4 regions of the Micromonospora sp. Utrum1 genome follow, and region 1 is predicted to be linked to each of the others. Evidence: riboswitches for the same ligand, from Rfam matches in the RefSeq annotation. Region 1 holds a riboswitch; each other region holds the start of a gene.
What was found. A riboswitch is a leader RNA that binds a small molecule or an ion and turns the genes downstream of it on or off. The one in region 1 is predicted to bind cyclic di-AMP.
Positions count from the first base shown of each region.

Region 2: linked by a shared signal. The riboswitch ahead of AC0OLQ_RS01505 (C40 family peptidase) and the one ahead of AC0OLQ_RS11085 (C39 family peptidase) in region 1 are both predicted to bind cyclic di-AMP.
Region 3: linked by a shared signal. The riboswitch ahead of AC0OLQ_RS03880 (coiled-coil domain-containing protein) and the one ahead of AC0OLQ_RS11085 (C39 family peptidase) in region 1 are both predicted to bind cyclic di-AMP.
Region 4: linked by a shared signal. The riboswitch ahead of AC0OLQ_RS21190 (transglycosylase family protein) and the one ahead of AC0OLQ_RS11085 (C39 family peptidase) in region 1 are both predicted to bind cyclic di-AMP.

Region 1 covers NZ_CM170071.1:2,290,206-2,294,681, forward strand. Annotated here, with positions in the region: gene AC0OLQ_RS11070 (hypothetical protein) at 1-135, opposite strand, end outside; gene AC0OLQ_RS11075 (hypothetical protein) at 218-553, shown strand; gene AC0OLQ_RS11080 (hypothetical protein) at 716-1,513, shown strand; cyclic di-AMP (ydaO/yuaA leader) riboswitch at 1,844-1,985, shown strand; gene AC0OLQ_RS11085 (C39 family peptidase) at 2,224-3,033, shown strand; gene AC0OLQ_RS11090 (alpha/beta fold hydrolase) at 3,141-3,893, shown strand; gene AC0OLQ_RS11095 (CDP-glycerol glycerophosphotransferase family protein) at 3,901-4,476, opposite strand, start outside.
Region 2 covers NZ_CM170071.1:315,979-320,454, reverse strand. Annotated here, with positions in the region: gene dcd (dCTP deaminase) at 1-553, shown strand, start outside; gene AC0OLQ_RS01505 (C40 family peptidase) at 614-1,594, opposite strand; cyclic di-AMP (ydaO/yuaA leader) riboswitch at 1,663-1,800, opposite strand; gene AC0OLQ_RS01500 (N-acetylmuramoyl-L-alanine amidase) at 2,025-4,061, shown strand; gene AC0OLQ_RS01495 (hypothetical protein) at 4,348-4,476, shown strand, end outside.
Region 3 covers NZ_CM170071.1:776,976-781,451, forward strand. Annotated here, with positions in the region: gene AC0OLQ_RS03870 (helix-turn-helix transcriptional regulator) at 1-282, opposite strand, end outside; gene AC0OLQ_RS03875 (carbonic anhydrase) at 512-1,180, shown strand; gene AC0OLQ_RS03880 (coiled-coil domain-containing protein) at 1,246-2,265, opposite strand; cyclic di-AMP (ydaO/yuaA leader) riboswitch at 2,270-2,400, opposite strand; gene AC0OLQ_RS03885 (YibE/F family protein) at 2,555-3,877, opposite strand; gene AC0OLQ_RS03890 (metal-sensitive transcriptional regulator) at 3,944-4,243, opposite strand; gene AC0OLQ_RS03895 (heavy-metal-associated domain-containing protein) at 4,398-4,476, shown strand, end outside.
Region 4 covers NZ_CM170071.1:4,506,892-4,511,367, forward strand. Annotated here, with positions in the region: gene AC0OLQ_RS21180 (M4 family metallopeptidase) at 1-493, shown strand, start outside; gene AC0OLQ_RS21185 (YbaB/EbfC family nucleoid-associated protein) at 594-1,043, opposite strand; gene AC0OLQ_RS21190 (transglycosylase family protein) at 1,155-1,811, opposite strand; cyclic di-AMP (ydaO/yuaA leader) riboswitch at 1,811-1,983, opposite strand; gene AC0OLQ_RS21195 (glycoside hydrolase family 3 protein) at 2,127-3,962, opposite strand; gene AC0OLQ_RS21200 (LLM class flavin-dependent oxidoreductase) at 4,132-4,476, shown strand, end outside.

The sequences.
Region 1 (4,476 bases):
CGGGCCGCGGACGGCCTGCTTGATCCGCTCGCGCAGCGGGGCGACCCGGGCCGAGCCGGCCTCGACCTCGCGGCACCCCGCGCCCGGCGGCTCGTCCACCCTGGCCGGTGCCGCGCTTCCGGGGCGGTGCGACACGCCCGGCGACGGTGCGATGTGGTGGCATCGGCGGTAGTTTGTACCCGTGCTGCCGATCGCGCTCACCTGTCCCTTGTGGTGGGTGGCGCGCTGGACCGCCCGGATGCTGGCCAGCCTGGCCGTGCTCGTCGCCTGCTCGTTCGGCGCGGCGACGCTGCCGATCGGCGGGGCCGCCACCGCACCGGTGGCACCTACCGTGGCGGCCTCCGTCGATGGCCTGGCCCTCCGGGCCGTTGCCGTCGAGGCTGCCCCCAGGATCCTCCGGGATGACGAGGCCGTCGACCGGCCGGCCGTGTCGGCCGGTGGGCTGGGGTCGGTGGGGGCGCTCCGGGCCGTGACCCGCCCGGCCGACCGGCCGCTCGTTCTGGCCGGGCTGGTCCCGGCGACCGTCGGCTCCCGGGCCCCGCCCGCGCGCTGACGCCCCCGTGGGCCATCGGCCCGCGCCCGACGCACCCACCGAACCTCACCCCCGCACCCGCCCGTCGGCGGCCCGGCGGCACCCTTTCCCCGGTGCGCCCCCGCCGCTCCCACGGGTCGTGCGGACACCTCTCCGCCACGTTCTCCCTGTGAGGTGCCGACCATGCCGCAGACCGTTCTCTATCACTTCCTGACCGAGGTCCCCGAGGCCGCCGCGATCTGGTCGGCCCTGCTCGTGCTCGCCCTCGGGGTGCTCGCCGTGCTGGTCGCCCGCCCGGAACGGGACGACGGGTCCGACCCGGCTCCCGACCCCGCTGCCGAGGAGGCCGCCCGCCGGGCCGATCTGCTCCGGTACGCCGACGAGGTGGCGGTGGCCGCCGCGGGCGCCGCCCAGACCGCCCGCCGGCGGCGGGAGCAGTGGCTGACCGCCCAGGACGAGGCCGAGCGGGCCTGGCGGGCGTACGATGAGGCCGAGGCGGCCGCCCGCCGATTCGCCGGCGCCGCCGCCCTGCCCGCGCCGCACACCCCGCGCACGCCGGCCGAGTACGCGGCCCGGGAGCGCTGGCTGCACCACGCCGCGATGACGGCGCACTGGCGGGGCGACCTGACCGCCCGGCAACTCGCCGACGTGCTGGCCCATCGCAACGGGTGGGACCCGCGCCGGCACCCGGCCGAGCAGGAGATCGTCCTGGCCCGGGCGGTACGCGAGGGCCGTCGGGCCGGCTGGGCGGCGGCCGCCGAGCGGGAGCGGCGGGCCTGGCGGGACGCCGAGTCGGCCGCCGAGGCGGCCCGCACCCTGGCCGCCGAGGCGTACGCGGCGACCACCGCGCTCCGCCCCGCCCGCGCCGACGAGGCCGCGGCACCGGTGAAGGGGCGGGACGAGGCGGCGACGGTGCGGATCCCGGTCCAGGGATCGGCCGCCGTGTCCGGCGCGCGCTGGCGCCCCGCCCGGGTCGGCTGACGCCTGGCCCGATCCGGCTCGCACCCACGGGATCTCGGCCGAATCGTTACCCGAATTCCGTGAGCCCGGTCACCCGTCCGCCGGAAACGGTCATCGAGGTCAGGCCGGCCTATTGGCCCCGCAATTCCAGGGCAGGTCGCCACCGGATGTCCGCTTTCCGCCGGACGGCGCCGCCGTAACTGCTCGTCCCATTGAGTGAAGTCAGTGACCGACTGTTCCGATATCCGTAGTGGTGCACGAGGTTTAAGCAGGTGGGAGCGCTTGGCAGGCGAGGTACCCACCGGTAGTGTCGGCGCGTCCGGAGCGGTTTTCGATCGCAAGTGGCGACGCCGCGCCGACCCGCCTAATCGTGGTTTCACGAACCGGGGACCCACAGCAACACCGGGGTGAATCCGCGGGCCACGGCCTGCGGTAGGGCGTACTTCCCGCCCGAATCCGTCAGCTAACCCGGTCGGCGGTCACGGAAGGAGTGCCATTCCCCGTGCTCACCACCCCCCGCTCGTCCCCCCGCCTCCACGGCATCCCGGTGCCGGCGCTCGCCTGACGGCGACCGACCCCGGCAACCGACCCGATCGCCCGGCCCCCGGGCGCTCCCTTTCCGCGGCAGACCCGCCCCGCCAACGCGCGTGAGTTCCTCCGCGCGTCGGGCCGGTGTGCCCCGCTCACGCACCGTGGAGGAAGAACCCGTGAAGCACCACCTGAAGCGCCAGATGCGGCGCCTCGTGACCGAACGCCCGTACCAGATCCTCGCCGGCTCGGCCGTGGCGCTCGTGCTGGCCGGCGGCACCGGCGCCGCCGTCGCCGCCACCGACGACGCCCCGGTCCACCGGGAGAACACCGCCGCCGTCGCCGAGCTGGGCTCCCGGCTCGGTGAGGTCGCCACCCGGGGTGAGGCCCGGGTCGCCGTCCCGTCGCCGTCCGCCTCGCCGAGCGCGTCGCCGTCGGTTGCGAAGTCCGCCGTCAAGGCGGCCAGCACCGACCCGGACACCACCCGCCCGGCCAAGCCGAAGCCGCCGTCGACGAAGGTGCTCGACTACGACTACGAGGCGCAGACCACCTACTGGAACTGCGGCCCGGCCGCGGTGCGGAACGCGCTCAGCGCGAGCGGCGTCGAGACCACCCAGGAGGCGATGGCCGGCCCCCTCGGCACCACCGAGAGCGGCACCAACTCCGCCGAGGACACCACCCGGGGCCTGAACCAGATGGTCAAGGGCAACCCGTACCGGACCCACATGTTCGGCGGCTCGGCGAGCCCGGCCGAGATGGACCAGCTCCAGGCCGACGTGGTCGAGGCGATCACCGACGGCCGGGGCGTGGTGGTCAACGTGGCCGGGGACGCCACCGACACCGACGGCGGCTGGCACTCGTTCCCGGGCGGCCACTACATCGCGGTGGTCGGCTACAAGAACGACGGCCGGACCGTGCGGATCGCCGACTCGGCGAACCCGGCGCTGCCGGCGTACTGGATCAGCACGATCGACCTGGCGAACTGGGCGGCCACCCGCGGCTACTCCGCCTGATCGAACCCCTCCCGTCGGGCACCGGCTCCTCCGAGCCGGTGCCCGACGTCGTCGCGCCGGCTGTCCGCTCTCGCGCATGCTGTCCGTCCGGTGGCACACTGCGCCCTATGGGCGACGCGACGGGTACCCGCCATCTGCTGCTTCTGCACGGCATGGGCGCCACCGGTGAGGTGTGGCTGCCGTGGGCGCCGCTGCTGGAGCGCCACTGGGCGGGGCGCTGGCTCGCCCCCGACCTGGCCGGCCACGGCTGGTCGCCGCCGCTGTCCGGGTACTCCTTCGAGGAGCTGGCCCGTCGGGTGCTCGAGGGGCTCGGCCCGGTGGCCGAGCGGCTCGGCCCCCGCGACCGGCTCGTGCTGCTCGGGCACTCGCTCGGCGGGGTGGTGGCGCTGGCGCTGGCCGCCCGGTCACGGCGCCTGCCGTTCGACGCGGTGGTCGGGCTCGGCATCAAGGCCGTCTGGTCCCCGGCCGACCTGGAGAAGGCCCGCGAGCTGGCCGCCCGCCCGGTGACCTGGTTCGCCACCCGGGACGAGGCGGCCCGGCGCTACCTGCGGGTCTCCGGGCTGGCCGGGCTGTTCGCCCCCGACCATCCCGTGGTGGAGGCGGGGCTGCGCCGCGAGGACGGCCGCTGGCGGCTGGCCATGGATCCGGCCGCCTTCGCGGTGGGGGAGCCCCGGCTGCCCGCGCTGCTCGCCGCCACCGACGTCCCGGTGCTGCTGGCCCGGGGCGAGCAGGACCCGATGGTGAGCGACGCGCAGCTCAAGGAGCTGGGCGTCCCGGTTGCCACGCTGCCCGGGCTGGGCCACAACGCGCACGTCGAGGACCCGGCGGCGGTGCTCGCCCTCCTCGACCCGTACCTCTGAGCGCCGGTCAGGCGGTGGGGGAGAGCGGCGAGCCTTCCCGCGGGGCCGGCGCGGTCCAGTCCGGTGCGAGCTGCCGGCGGGCGGCGTCGAGGAACACCTCGGCGTACGACTCGGCCGGGAAGTCGCCCAGGTAGCGGGTCCGGGTGGCCCAGCGGGCCGCCGCCTTCGGGTCGGTGTCCAGCAGCTCGGTGAGCACCTCGTCCACGTTGGACATGTCGCGGCGCAGCACGTAGCCGGAACCGGCCAGCGGGAACCGCTCGACGAAGTGCTCCCCGTCGATGCCCATGTCGGTGACCGCGTACGGCTTGCCGGAGTAGAGCCAGTCGGAGATCACCCCGGAGACGTCCGAGACCAGCGCGTCGGCGCGGTTGACGCACTCGGTGAGGGTCAGCTCGCGGCCGGCTGCCGCGCCCCACAGGTGCGCCCGGCCGGTCTTCGCCCGGTCCGCGGCGAGCAGCTCGGTGAGGCGGGCCAGCTGCCGCGCCGAGGCCGGGTTCTGCGCCGTGTACGGGTGCGCCCGCAGGATCACCGTCGCGCCACGGTCGAGCAGCCGGCGGATCACCGTCTCGGCCACCGGCAGGGA
Region 2 (4,476 bases), 2.0 Mb from region 1:
CTCCGAGATCAAGGCGGGCACGCTCGCGCTGGAGCCCTTCGAGCCCACGCTGGTGCAACCGTCCAGCATCGACGTACGTCTGGACCGGCTGTTCCGGGTCTTCAACAACCATCTCTACACGCACATCGACCCGGCCGTGCAGCAGGACGACCTCACCTCGATGGTGGAGGTGCCCGAGGGCCAGCCGTTCGTGCTGCACCCCGGCGAGTTCGTGCTCGCCTCCACGCTCGAGGTGATCTCGCTGGGCGACCAGCTCGCCGGGCGCCTGGAGGGCAAGTCCAGCCTGGGCCGGCTCGGCCTGCTCACCCACTCCACGGCCGGCTTCATCGACCCGGGTTTCTCGGGTCACGTCACGCTGGAGCTGTCCAACGTGGCGAACCTGCCGATCACCCTCTGGCCGGGCATGAAGATCGGTCAGCTCTGCATCTTCCGGCTCTCCTCGCCGGCCGAGCACCCGTACGGCTCGGCGGTCTACGGGTCGCGCTACCAGGGGCAGCGCGGGCCGACCCCGAGCCGGTCCTGGCAGAACTGGCGCACCTGGCCGACTCGCTGACGGAGCCGGACGCCGTGACGGCGCAGGGGCCCCCGCGACGCGGGAGCCCCTGCGGACCGGTCAGCCCGGGCGGCCGTAGCTGTTGATCTGGCCGTCGTCGACGCGCTTCATCGTGATCGGCTTGCCGGACTGGGAGGCGTGCACCACCCAGCCGTCACCGACGTACATGCCGACGTGGTGCAGGTCGCTGTAGTAGAAGACGAGGTCACCTGCGCGCAGCTCGCTCCGGCTCACCCGCCTGGTCACGTCGTGCTGCTGCCGGGCGTTGTGCGGCAGCGAGACGCCGGCCTTGGCCCAGGCCGCCATGGTGAGCCCGGAGCAGTCGTAGTGGTCGGGGCCGGCGGCGCCCCAGACATAGATCTTGCCGATCTGGGCGCAGGCGAACTTGACCGCGACGCCGGCCGGACCACCGGGGTAGCCGGCGGGACAGGGCGCGGGGCGCAGCGGACCGCCGCCGCCGTTGCCGTAGACCTTGAGACGGAGCTTCTGGAGCTTGACGATCTCGGCGTCGATCTGCTTCTTCTTCGCCGCGAGCTGGGCCTCGGTACGGGCCAGGTCGCTGATCATCTCGTCCAGCGGCCGCTTCTTGGCGGCCAACTGGTCGCGCAGCTCGGCGACGGTCCGCACCTGCTCCTGCTGGCGGTTCGCGTAGCGGTCGAGCAGTGCGAGGCCGTCCACCAGCTCACTCGGCGACCGGCTGCCCAGCAGGGCGTTGACGGTGGAGAGGTTGTTGTCGCCCTTGTAGGCGTCGGCGGCGAGCCCGCCCACCTGACCGAGGGCGGCGTCCACCCGGGCCTGGAGCGGGGCGATCTGCTTGCCGAGCGCGGCGGCCTGCTTGCGCTTGACGGCGAGCTGCTCGCGGGTGGCGTTGACCTGTTCGATGATCGGTTCGAGCTTGTTCCAGTCCTGGTCGATCTGGCGCTCGATCTCGGTGACCGACGGTTCGGCATGGGCCGCCGTGGCGCCGCCGGTCAGGACGACGGCGGTGCCGGCCAGGGCGGCGAGGGCGGTGGTGAAGCGGGACCAGCGGGAACGCGGCACAGCCGTCGACCGGTCGACCGACCGGCTTGACGGTGGCCGCGGGGCATGGTGTGCCACCGGGCTTCCGTACTCCTTCTTCGTGCCCGCCTACCGAGTTAGCTGACGGGTTCGGGCGGGAAGGGAGCCGCCCTACCGCAGTGGCTGCGGATTCACCCCAGTTACCTGGGTCCCCGGCTCGCCCGAAGGCGACTCGGCGGTGTCGGACCGTCACCACCCGGGTTGGTCGGTGAAACAGTCGGCCGACGATTGACCAGAGTAGAGATGGCCGTTACCGATCCGCAACCCGAGACGCCGTGACACTCCGTATGTCGCCCCGATCGTGGATGAAGGTTTTCTTCACACAAGATTACCCGCTGGAAAGGTATTGACCCGGAGGGTGCGTGGGGCGAGGGTGAGGACGCAGTGACCCCCATCCCTGTCTGGAGGTTCGATGCACCTCTCACCCCCGCCGTCGGGCAGACGGATGCTGCTGGCAGCCGCCGTCGCGGCGGCCACGGCCCTGGTGGCGACCGGCCCGGTGGCCGCCGAACCGCTCACCGCCCAACCGACCACCGACCGCCAGGAGCAGTACGCCGCCGCCGCGGCGGAGTACGGCGTGCCGCAGAGCGTCCTGCTCGGCGTGTCGTACCTGGAGTCGCGCTGGGACACCCACCCGGGCCAGCCGAGCACCAGCGGCGGCTACGGCCCGATGCACCTCACCGACGCCCAGCAGGTCCTCGCGACCCCGGCCAGCGGCCACGTGGACGAGAACGAGGACCCGCGGGGCGACGACTCGCGCCCGCTCACCCTCGACCCGGCCATCGCGGCCGCACCGGCGGAGGACGTGCTGCCGCAGGCGTCCCTGCAGACGCTCGACGCCGCCGCGGCGCTCACCGGCCTCACCGAGGAGACGTTGCGGACCGACGCGGCCGCGAACATCCGGGGCGGGGCGGCACTGCTTGCCTCGTACCAGAAGGAGCTGGGTGCGCCGGTCGGCGCCGGCAGCGACCCGGCGGCCTGGTACGGCGCGGTGGCCCGCTACTCCGGCGCGGACACCGAGGACGCGGCGGCGGCCTTCGCCGACGAGGTCTACGACCAGCTCGGCCTCGGCGCGGCCCGGACCACCGACGACGGCCAGCGGGTGACCCTCGCCGCCACCGCGGTGACGCCGGACCAGTCCGGGCTGCACAAGCTGGGGCTGCGCCGCGCCGAGCGGCCGGACGGCCTGGAGTGCCCGGTCCGCCTCGCCTGCGAGTGGATCCCCGCACCGTACGCGGAGTACTACATCCCTAAGACCCAAACCTGGGACTACGGCAACCACGACATCGGCAACCGGCCGGCACAGCAGAAGCTCGAGTACATCATCATCCACGACACCGAGGGCTACTTCGGCCCCAGTGTGGGCCAGGTCCAGGATGTGACCTACCTGGGCTGGCACTACACGCTGCGTTCGGTGGACGGATACGTGGCCCAGCACATCAAGGCCAAGGACGTCGGTTGGCAGGCCGGCAACTGGTACGTCAACACGAAGTCCATCGGCATTGAGCACGAGGGCTTCGCCGGGCGCGGCACCTGGTACACCGAGGCGATGTACCGGGCCTCGGCCAAGCTGGTGCGCCACCTGGCTCTGCGCTTCCAGATCCCGCTGGACCGGCAGCACATCCTCGGTCACGACAACGTTCCGGGCATCACCGCCGGGAACGTCGCCGGCATGCACTGGGACCCGGGTCCGTACTGGGACTGGTCGCACTACTTCAACCTGCTGAAGGCGCCCTTCCAGGGCACCGGCACGCCGCACACCGGTCTGGTTACCATCGACCCGGACTTCGCGTCGAACCAGCCCGCCTTCTACGGCTGCAACCAGCAGCCCCCGTTGCCACCTGGTCCGGTACCCCCGACGGCCGAGCCCTGCCCGTTGCGCGGCTCCTCCTCGGTCATCCTGCGCACCGCCCCGAGCGCGACCGCCCCGCTGGTCAACGACCTGGGCCTGCGGCCGAACGGCACGCCGAACACCATGTACATCAAGGATCACGGCGCCCGTGCCTCGGCCGGCCAGACCTATGCCCTCGCGGGCGTCCAGGGCGACTGGACCGCTATCTGGTACCTCGGTCAGAAGGCCTGGTTCTACAACCCGGCCTCGGCGCCCACGGCCAAGTGGTCGGCGGGCTTCGTGGTGACGCCCAAGCCGGGCAAGGCCACCATCCCGGTGTACGGGCGGGCCTACCCCGAGAAGGCCGCCTACCCGGCCACCATCCCGTACCAGACCATCTCGCCGTTGCAGTACACCTTCCCGGCGGGCCAGCGGTACGCGGTCGGCGACGTCCTCCCGGGCGAGTACTACCAGGCGGTCTCGTTCGACGGTTCGGCACCGGGTGACCGGACCGTCGTCCGCGGCGAGAACCGGTACGTGCAGATCCAGTTCGGCCATCGGGTGATGTTCGTGAACCTGGACGACGTGCAGATCCTGCCGGCCGCGCAGACGTCCTGAGCACCCCACTGTCGGCGATCGAGCAAGGGTTCCCGGTTCTACCGGGAACCCTTGCCGCCGTTCTACGGCAAAAGGCTTCCCCTCGTCACCGTACGTCGCAGGTTCTTTACAGAGATGATTGAGAACGGTAGATTCCCATCTGTCGATAGATCACGGGGGATCATCTTCGACACCTGGCGAACCTGCTCGCCCGCGATCGACATGAACGACACCGTCGACGAGGGGAGACACGGTGCGTACAGGAATAGTGGAGGTGGTCCCACTCGCCCTGCTGGGCGTGGTGGCGATGACCGTGTTCATCCGGACGAAGAGCAGACGCCGCTGGACGTATGTGGCCGGAGGCCTGCTGGCCGGCGCATGGCTGGCGCTGACGGGTGGAGCGGTATGGGCGATGTCCAGCTCCATGGCTGCCGAC
Region 3 (4,476 bases), 1.5 Mb from region 1:
CACCTGTTGATCGGCCTCGGCCGGGTGCCGGAAGTGCCCGTTGGGGTTGATCGTGTACTCGTTGCGCCGGCCCACCCGGGTACGACGGAGGTAGCCACCGGCCTCCAGGTCGGCGACGATCGCCTGGGCGGCCCGCTCGGTCACCCCCACCTCGTCGGCCACGTCCCGCAACCGCGCGGTGGGGTTGCGGGCGATGGCCAGCAGCACGTGCCCGTGGTTGGTGAGGAACGTCCAGTTCCGGCCGCTCCCGTTCTGGCCCGGTGTCGTCGCCATGGTGGTCATGGTATGGCCCCGCCTCCCGGTGCCGCCCGGGGCCGGGCGTCCGCCGCAGGGCCGGGCGTCCGCCGCGGGGCCGGGGCAGGAGCCGCCGTCAAGGGTGGTGTGACGTATGAAATGCGTATCACGTAAATCTTGACGTGGGTTGGGCTGCGTGTGACCGTGGGTGGCGAGGCCGCCTCCGTCGCCGGCCGGCTGACCAGGTCGTTTTCGCGCGAGGACGAGGTGAGGCTCAGTGCCGCTGACCACTCCCGAGCAGGCGCTCGCCGAGCTCTACGCCGGTAACCGCCGGTTCGTCACCGGCGTCCCGCGTCATCCCAACCAGGACGCCGACCACCGGGCGGCGGTCGCCGACGGGCAGCATCCCTTCGCGGTGATCGTCGGCTGCTCCGACTCCCGGCTCGCCGCCGAGATCATCTTCGACCGCGGCCTCGGTGACCTCTTCGTGGTCCGCACCGCCGGCCACACCGCCGGCCCCGAGGTGCTCGGCAGCGTCGAGTACGCGGTGACCGTGCTGGGCACCCCGCTCGTGGTGGTGCTCGGCCACGACTCGTGCGGCGCGGTCCAGGCCGCTCGCGAGGCGGTCCGCACCGGCAACTCGCCGCCCGGGCACCTCGGCGCGGTGGTGGACGCCGTCGCGCCCAGCCTGCTCCGGGCCACCCGGGAGGGTGTCGAGGACCTCGACGCCATCGTCGACATCCACATCGCGCAGACCGTGGAGGCGCTGCTGGCCCGGTCCGCCGTGCTCGCCGAGGAGGTGTCCGCCGGGCGGTGCACGGTGGTCGGCCTGTCGTACCGGCTCAGTGCCGGTGAGGTGCGCACGGTGGCGCAGGCCCCGGCCGGCACGTCGGCCGCGCCGGTGCCCGCCCCGGCCGCGCCCGCCGACCCGGCGCTCGCCGGCTGACCGGTTCGGAAAAACGTCGAGGGCCGGCCCGCGCGTCGCGGGCCGGCCCTCTTCGGCGCACGTCGTCAGAGCAGCGACATGTGCACGTGGTCGGTGTGGTCGGAGGGTCCGCTGTAGGACTTCCAACCGGTGGCCGGGAACCAGATCTGCCGGTTCCAGATCACGTAGTAGATGCCCAGCCGGTCGGCGTTGCGGATGAGGAAGGCGGCGACGTTGTTGCCGTACATCCGCTGGTCCTTGGTGCGCCAGGAGGAGAAGCCGCTCTTCTGCAGCGACCAGTCGCAGGCCCGGCCCTTGGGATGCTCCCACGGCCCGCCCGGCCGGTAGCAGCCCACGAAGCGGTTGAAGCCGGCCCGCTTCACCTCCTTGTACGCGTGCAGCGTGCGCGGAGTGATGCAGCCCGACGTGGTCGGGTCGTCCTCGCTGCACGACTCCGGCTTCCAGTCGCCGTCAGCGGTCCGGCCGGGGCCGACCCGGGCGACCGGTGAGGTGGCCGCGACCAGACCGCCGGTGAAGCCGAGCCCACCGACCAGCTTCAGCGCCTTCTCGGTCTCGGCCTTCTCGCGGGCCATGGCGTTCTTCTGCTTCTCCTGCTCGCGCACCTCGGCGTCGAGCGCGATCTTGGCCTGCTCGGCGCGGGTCTTCGCGGCGTTGATGGCGGCGAGCCGCTGCGCGTTGAACAGGTTCAGCTCGTCCAGCGCGGACGCCCGCTGCACGAACGAGTCCGGCGAGTTGCTCTCCAGCAGCATGGCCATGGCGCCCATCCGGCCGGTCCGGTAGGACTGCGCCGCGATCTGGGTCACCTGCGGGCTCAGCGTGTCGAGGTCGTTCTGCGCCGCCTTCACCTCGAGGGCGAGCTGGAGCTGGCGCTTGCGCGACTTGTCCAGCTTCGCCTTGGCCTGAAGGTAGGCCCGGTTGGCGGTGTCGATGGCCTCGGTGATGAGGGGGTCGTCGTCGTCCTCGGAATGGCCCGAGGGGGTGGGGGTGGTCGGAGCCGCCGTCGCCGGGGTCGGCCCGGCCAGCACGGTGAGCGCGGCGAGCACGGCCACCACGGGAGTCAGCCAGCGGCGCAGGGGTGCCGTCACAGTGTTCCCTTCCGTCGGCCGCCGACCGGGTTAGCTGCCGGGTTCGGGACGGAAGTGGCCCCTACCGCTCGCGCGGATTCACCCCATGTACCTGGTTCCCCGGCTCGCCCGCGGGCGATTGGGCGGCGGCACCGCTGGCGCCGGTGCGCGCCTTCAGCGGTGACCGGCAGCGAGGTTACCCGAGAGTCCTCCCGGTGTTCTACGTCCGGAAGCCGACCAATAGCGAGAATTCGTCCTCGCCCAGCGTGACCAGGATCGCGTTTGGGATCCGTCGTCACGCTGCGGAGTGTCACCATGCGGCCTCCGTGCTCCTGTCGCCGCCCGGCCACCGTCCGTCGCGCGGCCCGGCCCCGCCGAGTGCCTCCAGCGCCTCGTCCCGCCCGGCCGGCGGCCGCGGCGCGGGCGGATCCGCCGGCCGCGCGGTGGTCCCGCGCCGCCCGGCGGCGGTGACCACCGCGGCCAGTCCGGTGGTCAGCGGTACGGCGGCGATCAGGCCGAGCGTGGCCACCGCGCTGCGGACGATCTCCTGGGCCATGAACTCGCTGGTGAGGATCTCGCTCACCGGTCGGGAGTCGGCGACGAGCAGGAGCAGCAGCGGCAGCGAGGCGCCGGCGTACGCCAGCACGATGGTGTTGACCGTGGAGGCGATGTGCGCCCGGCCCACCCGGGTGGCCGCCCGGTAGAGCTGCCGACGGGACAACGCGGGGTTGGCGTGGGCCAACTCGGTGACCGTGGCCGCCTGGGTGACCGTCACGTCGTCCAGCACGCCCAACGAGCCGATGACGATGCCGGCCAGCAGCAGGCCGTGCAGGTCCACGTCGTGCTGGAACATCGACAGGGTGGTGGCGTCCTCGCTGCCGAAGCCGGTCAGGTGGGTGGCGGCCGTGGCCAGGGTGCCGAGCACCCCGGTCAGCACCAGGCTGCCGAGCGTGCCCAGCACGGCCACCGAGGTCTGCGTGGTGACGCCATGGGTCAGGTAGAGCACCACGAACATGATCAGCGCGGCGCCCACGATCGCCATCAGCAGCGGCGACTGGCCGGCGCCGATCCCGGGCAGCACGAAGCCGAGCAGGATGGCGAAGCTCGCCACCAGCCCGCCCAGCGCGGCCAGGCCGCGCCAGCGGCCGAACGCCACGATCGCCACGGCGAAGAGCACCGCCAGCCAGACCAGCGGTGTGCCGCGCTGGTGCTCGGCGATGTTGTAGCTCTTGACCGCCGGGTCGGCCGGGTCGGTCAGCTCGACCAGGACCACCTTGTCGCCGACCTCGACCCTGGGCGCGCCCGGGCCGGCCGGTAGCGGCGTCTCGACCTGCCGGCCGGCGTCCGGACCCTGCTCGGCCGCGACGGTCACCGTCCCGCACGGCCCGGCGGAGCCACCCGGACCGCCCTCCGGCGCCTCCGGGGTCGGAGGGCAGGGCTCGGTCACCACCCGGGTCACGGTGCCGTGGTAGCGGGGCAGGGCGGGCGCGTCCGCGGGGTCCCGGTCCTGCCGGGGCCAGAGCACCAGCGCGGCGACCACGGTGATCACGAAGAGCGGCACCACCGTCGCGACCAAAATCCGTCGTACCCCCGGCGGGGCGGACGGAGCGGGACGGGTGTGGTCGGCGCCCATGGCGTCTCTCCCAACGATTCGCGACGGGATACGTGTCACCGGGCCGGCCGGTTCAGCGGGTGCGGGTCAGCCGCGCTTCATGAGGCGGCCGACGGCGGCCATCATCTCGCTGGCCATCTCGTCGGCGCGGCCCTCGGCGGCGCCCTCGTGCATGCAGTGCCGGGCGTGCCCGTCCAGCAGGCCCAGGCCGACCTTGTCGAGCGCGGCCTGGATGGCGGAGATCTGGGTCAGCACGTCGATGCAGTAGCGGTCGTCCTCGACCATCTTCTCGATGCCGCGGACCTGGCCCTCGATGCGGCGGAGCCGCGCGAGCAGCTGGTCCTTGCTGGCGGTGTAGCCCCGGGTCGGGGTCGTCGGTGCGGTCATGACGCCAAGGATAGCGTACCCCTCGGGGGTATGGTACGGTCCTCGCTGTGGCCGATACCCCCACCGGGTAACGGTAGCGCCAGAGTGGGAGCCGTCTCTCCTCCGACTACCCCCTGGGGGTATAGGATGGGAGGTGCGGGAAGGGAGATGCGCGATGGTCACCACCACGTACCAGGTGCAGGGCATGACCTGCGGGCACTGCGTCAACTCGGTCAGCACCGAGGTGAGCGCGC
Region 4 (4,476 bases), 2.2 Mb from region 1:
CACCCCGACGCCGACCGCCACGACCACCCCGCCGTCGGGCAGCTGCACCGGCCAGAAGCTGGCCAACCCCGGCTTCGAGTCCGGCAACGTGAGCTGGACCGCCAGCGCGGGCGTCATCACGAACGACACCGCCCAGGCGGCCCACGGCGGCTCGTACAAGGCGTGGCTCGACGGCTACGGCACGACGCACACCGACACCCTCAGCCAGTCGGTGTCCATCCCGGCCGGCTGCCGGGCGACGTTGAGCTTCTGGCTGCACATCGACAGCGCGGAGTCGACCACGACCACCGCCTACGACAAGCTGACCGTGAAGGCGGGCAGCACCACCCTGGCCACCTACTCCAACCTCAACAAGGCCACCGGCTACGTGCAGCGGTCCTTCGACATCTCGTCGCTGGCCGGCACCACCGCCACCATCTCGTTCACCGGCGTGGAGGACAGCTCCCTGCAGACCTCCTTCGTCGTCGACGACACCGCGGTCACGCTGAGCTGACCACACCGGAGCGGCCGGCCGTCGTCCTCCCGACGGCCGGCCGCTTCGTCGTCTCCGCCGTAGCTGGGAGCGGGTCCGGGAACTGCGGATCCGCGCGGCGTCAGGCCGGGCGGGAACCGGCGCCGTCGCGGCGGATCCGGGCCGCGACGCCCTCCATCGCCCGGCTGAACCGCTCCATGTCCCGGGCGGACTGCTCCGGCAGGCCGCCGAGCCGCGCGGCGAGGGCGTCCACGTCGGCCCGGGCCGAGGCGCTGACCCGGGCGTCCAGCTCGGTGAGGGCGGCGTTCACGGCCGCCACCACATGCCCGCAGAGGGTCTCCACGGGCTCGCCGGCCAACCCCGGGTCGACGGTGACGGACTCCAGCCGGCCACCCTGGACGGCGACGGCACGGACCCGGCCGCCGGCCGCGGCGCCCTCGGCCCGGAGCAGCTCGGCCGGCGCGCCGTCGGTGTGCTCGGCGGCCCGGGACCGCATCGCGGACAGCGCCTGTTGCGTCCTGGTCAGCAGCTCGTCGAGGCTCGCGGCCGCGGAGAACGGGTCGTTGGTCATATCCGCGCTTTCTTCACGTCTTTCCGAGCATCGTGACGATAGCAACCGGCCCCGACGCAACCGAACGCCCGGCCGGGAACCCCGGCCGGGCGTTCGTGGTGCGGTGGGGTCTCAGCGCAGGCGCAGCCGCTGGCCCGGGAAGATCAGGCCGGGGTCGCCGCCGACCACGCCCTTGTTGCGCTCGTAGAGAGCGTGCCAACCGCCGGCGACGTTCTTCGCGTCGGCGATCTCGGAGAGGGTGTCCCCGGGCTGGACCAGGTAGCTGCCGGCGCCGCCGGTGCTGGGCGCGCTGCGCCGCTCGCTGCGGGTGGCCGGCCGGTCGCCGCGCGACGACCGCTCCGTGGTGGCCTTCTTCGTGGACCTCGTCGAGCCCGAGTCCTTGCTGGCGTACTTCTTGGTGGAGCCGCCCTTCTTGCCGCAGACCGGCCAGGCGCCGATGCCCTGCCCGTCGAGGACCTTCTCGGCGATGGCGATCTGCTCGCTGCGGCTGGCCAGGTCGGCCCGGCTGGCGTACTTCTGGCCGCCGTAGCCGTTCCAGGTGCTGCGGGAGAACTGGAGCCCGCCGTAGTAGCCGTTGCCGGTGTTGATGTGCCAGTTGCCGCCGGACTCGCACTGTGCGACGGCGTCCCAGTTCACGCCGGCGGCGCTGGCCGGAGCGGCCGGGCCGAGCAGGGCGGCCGCGCCGGTGGCGGCGCCGACGACGAGTGCGCCGACGGCGGTGCGCCGTTGAGCGGTCCGTCGATGACGGGCGACGTATTCAGTTGCCATGTGGGTTTCCTCCACGCCGACGAGGTGAGCTGTCGGGTTCGGGCCGAGGAGCCCGGCCGCCGGAGGCGGCTTCACCCCGAGGTGTCGTGCACCGAGGAACGTGTGGGTCCCCCGCTCCCGCCCGAGGTCCAGGTACCGCCGGGCCGGCGGCGGGATTAGGCGTTACCGGCCCGTGGTGTCCGCGATCGCGAACGGATACGACGTTAGGAAGGGTTTCCGCCCATCGCCCACCTCTTGTGAAGTTCTTCACCCGCCCGAGCGAAGGCCCCTCCGTCCGAGTTGCGCACCGTCCGAAAGTGCCTTATGAGTCGCGGCTCAGTAGGTCAGGCCGTAGCCCTGCGGGAAGAGCGGGACCTGCCCGTCGCCGGCGTTGATGGGCTGCTGACTGACCGAGTTCATCCAGGTCATGGGCAGTTTTCCGGTCGGCGCGTACCCCCCGAAGAGGACGTCGGCCACGCCGCCGCCCTCGGTGCCGGGGAGCCAGGCGGCCAGCAGCGCGTCCCATCGGGGCAGCTCGGCCGAGATGTCCATCGGCCGGCCGGAGACCAGCACCACGATCACCGGCACGCCCGCGTTCCGCAGCGTCGCGATGGTCCGCAGGTCGTCCCGGTCCAGGCTCATGCTGCCGGTGCGGTCGCCCTGGCCCTCGGCGTACGGTGTCTCGCCGACCACGGCGATCGCGGCCCGGTAGGTGCCGTCGATGCCGGTGCCGCGCTGGTTGTAGGTGACCGTCGTGGTCGGACCCACCGCGGCCCGGATGCCCTGCAGGATCGTGGTGCCGGGGGTGATCGCGCCCGACGAGCCCTGCCAAGAGATCGTCCAGCCGCCGCTCGCGTTGCCGATGTTGTCGGCGCTCTTGCCGGCCACGAAGATCTTGTTGTTGTCCCGGGCCAACGGCAGGACGCCGGCGTTGTTCTTCAGCAGCACCTGTGACTGGCGGACGGCCTGCCGGGCCAGGGCCCGGTGCGCGGCGTTGCCCACCGTCGGGGTCCAGCTCCGGTCGGTGTACGGCCGCTCGAAGAGGCCCAGCTCGAACTTCTTGGTGAGGATGCGCCGGTTGGCGTCGTCGATCCGGCTCATCGGCACGTGGCCGTTCTGCACCTCGGCGCGCAGCGTGCTGAGGAAGGTCTTCCACGCCGTGGGGACCATCACCATGTCGATGCCGGCGTTGATCGCCGTGCTGACCTCGGCCGCGGTGAAGCCGGCGGCGCCGTCGATCTGGTCGATGCCGTTCCAGTCGGAGACGACGAACCCAGAGAAGCCCAGCTCTCCCTTGAGGACCGTGGTGATCAGGTACTGGTGGCCGTGCAGCTTCACGCCGTTCCAGCTGCTGTAGGAGATCATCACCGAGCCGACCCCGCGCTGCACGGCCGCCTGGAACGGGGGCAGGTGGACGGCCCGCAGTTCGGCCTCGCTGAGCTGGGTGTTTCCCTGGTCGTCGCCGCCGGTGGTGCCGCCGTCGCCGATGTAGTGCTTGGCGGTGGCGAGCACCGAGGTGGGTCCGCCGAGGGTGCTGCCCTGCAGGCCGGTGATCAGAGTGGACAGGTTCGACGGCAGGTCCGGAGTCTCGCCGAACGATTCGTAGGTGCGGCCCCACCGGTCGTTGCGGGCGACGCAGAGGCAGGGCGCGAAGTTCCAGTCCACCCCGGTGCCGGTGATCTCCTCGGCGACGGCCTGGCCGATCTGCTGCACCAGCGCCGGGTCGCGGGTCGCGCCGAGGCCGATGTTGTGCGGGAAGATCGTCGCGCCGTACACGTTGTTGTGCCCGTGCACGGCGTCGACGCCGTAGATCATCGGGATGCCGAGCGGGGTGGCGAGAGCCGCGCGCTGGAAGCCGTCGTACATGTCGGCCCAGGACGCGGCGGTGTTCGGCGTGGGCGCGGAGCCGCCGCCGGAGAGGACCGAGCCGAGCCGGTAGGTGGTGAGGTCGCTCGCGGTGACCGAGCCCCGCTCGGCCTGCGTCATCTGGCCGAGCTTCTCGTCCAGGGTCATCCGGGCGAGCAGGTCGGCGACGCGGGTGGCGACGGGCAGCGTCGGGTCCTGGTAGGGCAGGCCGGCCGCGGTGGCCGGCGCGGGCACGGCCAGGGCGGTGACGGCGACGAGCAGGAGGGCAAGACCGAGGGGACAGTGGCGGCGGTGGTGACGGATCACGGGTCGCTCCTTCCCGGAGGAACGCTGAGGCCGTTCACCGGCACCCTATGCCCGTGGGCATCGACTGTGAACAATCCTTGCCGGTTCCGGAACCGCCCGGCGGGCCGGCGCCGGGCCGGACTACCGTGGGCAGGGTTCGCGCAAGATCGGCAGGAGGCGGCGGGACGGCATGACCGACTACGGACACGAGCTGGCCTTCGGCGGCTTCGTCACACCCACCGCCGGCCGGTTCGAACAGGTGGTGGCCCTGGCCAAGCTCTGCGAGCAGGTCAACCTGGACCTGGTCACCTTTCAGGACCACCCCTACCAGCCGGGTTTCCTGGACACCTGGACGCTGATGTCCTACCTGGCCGCGGCGACCAGTCGCATCCGGCTGGCCGGCAACGTGCTGAACCTGCCCCTGCGCCAACCGGTGGTGCTGGCCCGGAGCGTCGCCAGCCTGGACCTGCTCACCGGTGGCCGGGTGGAGCTGGGCCTCGGCGCCGGCGCGTTCTGGGAGGCGATCGAGGCGGTC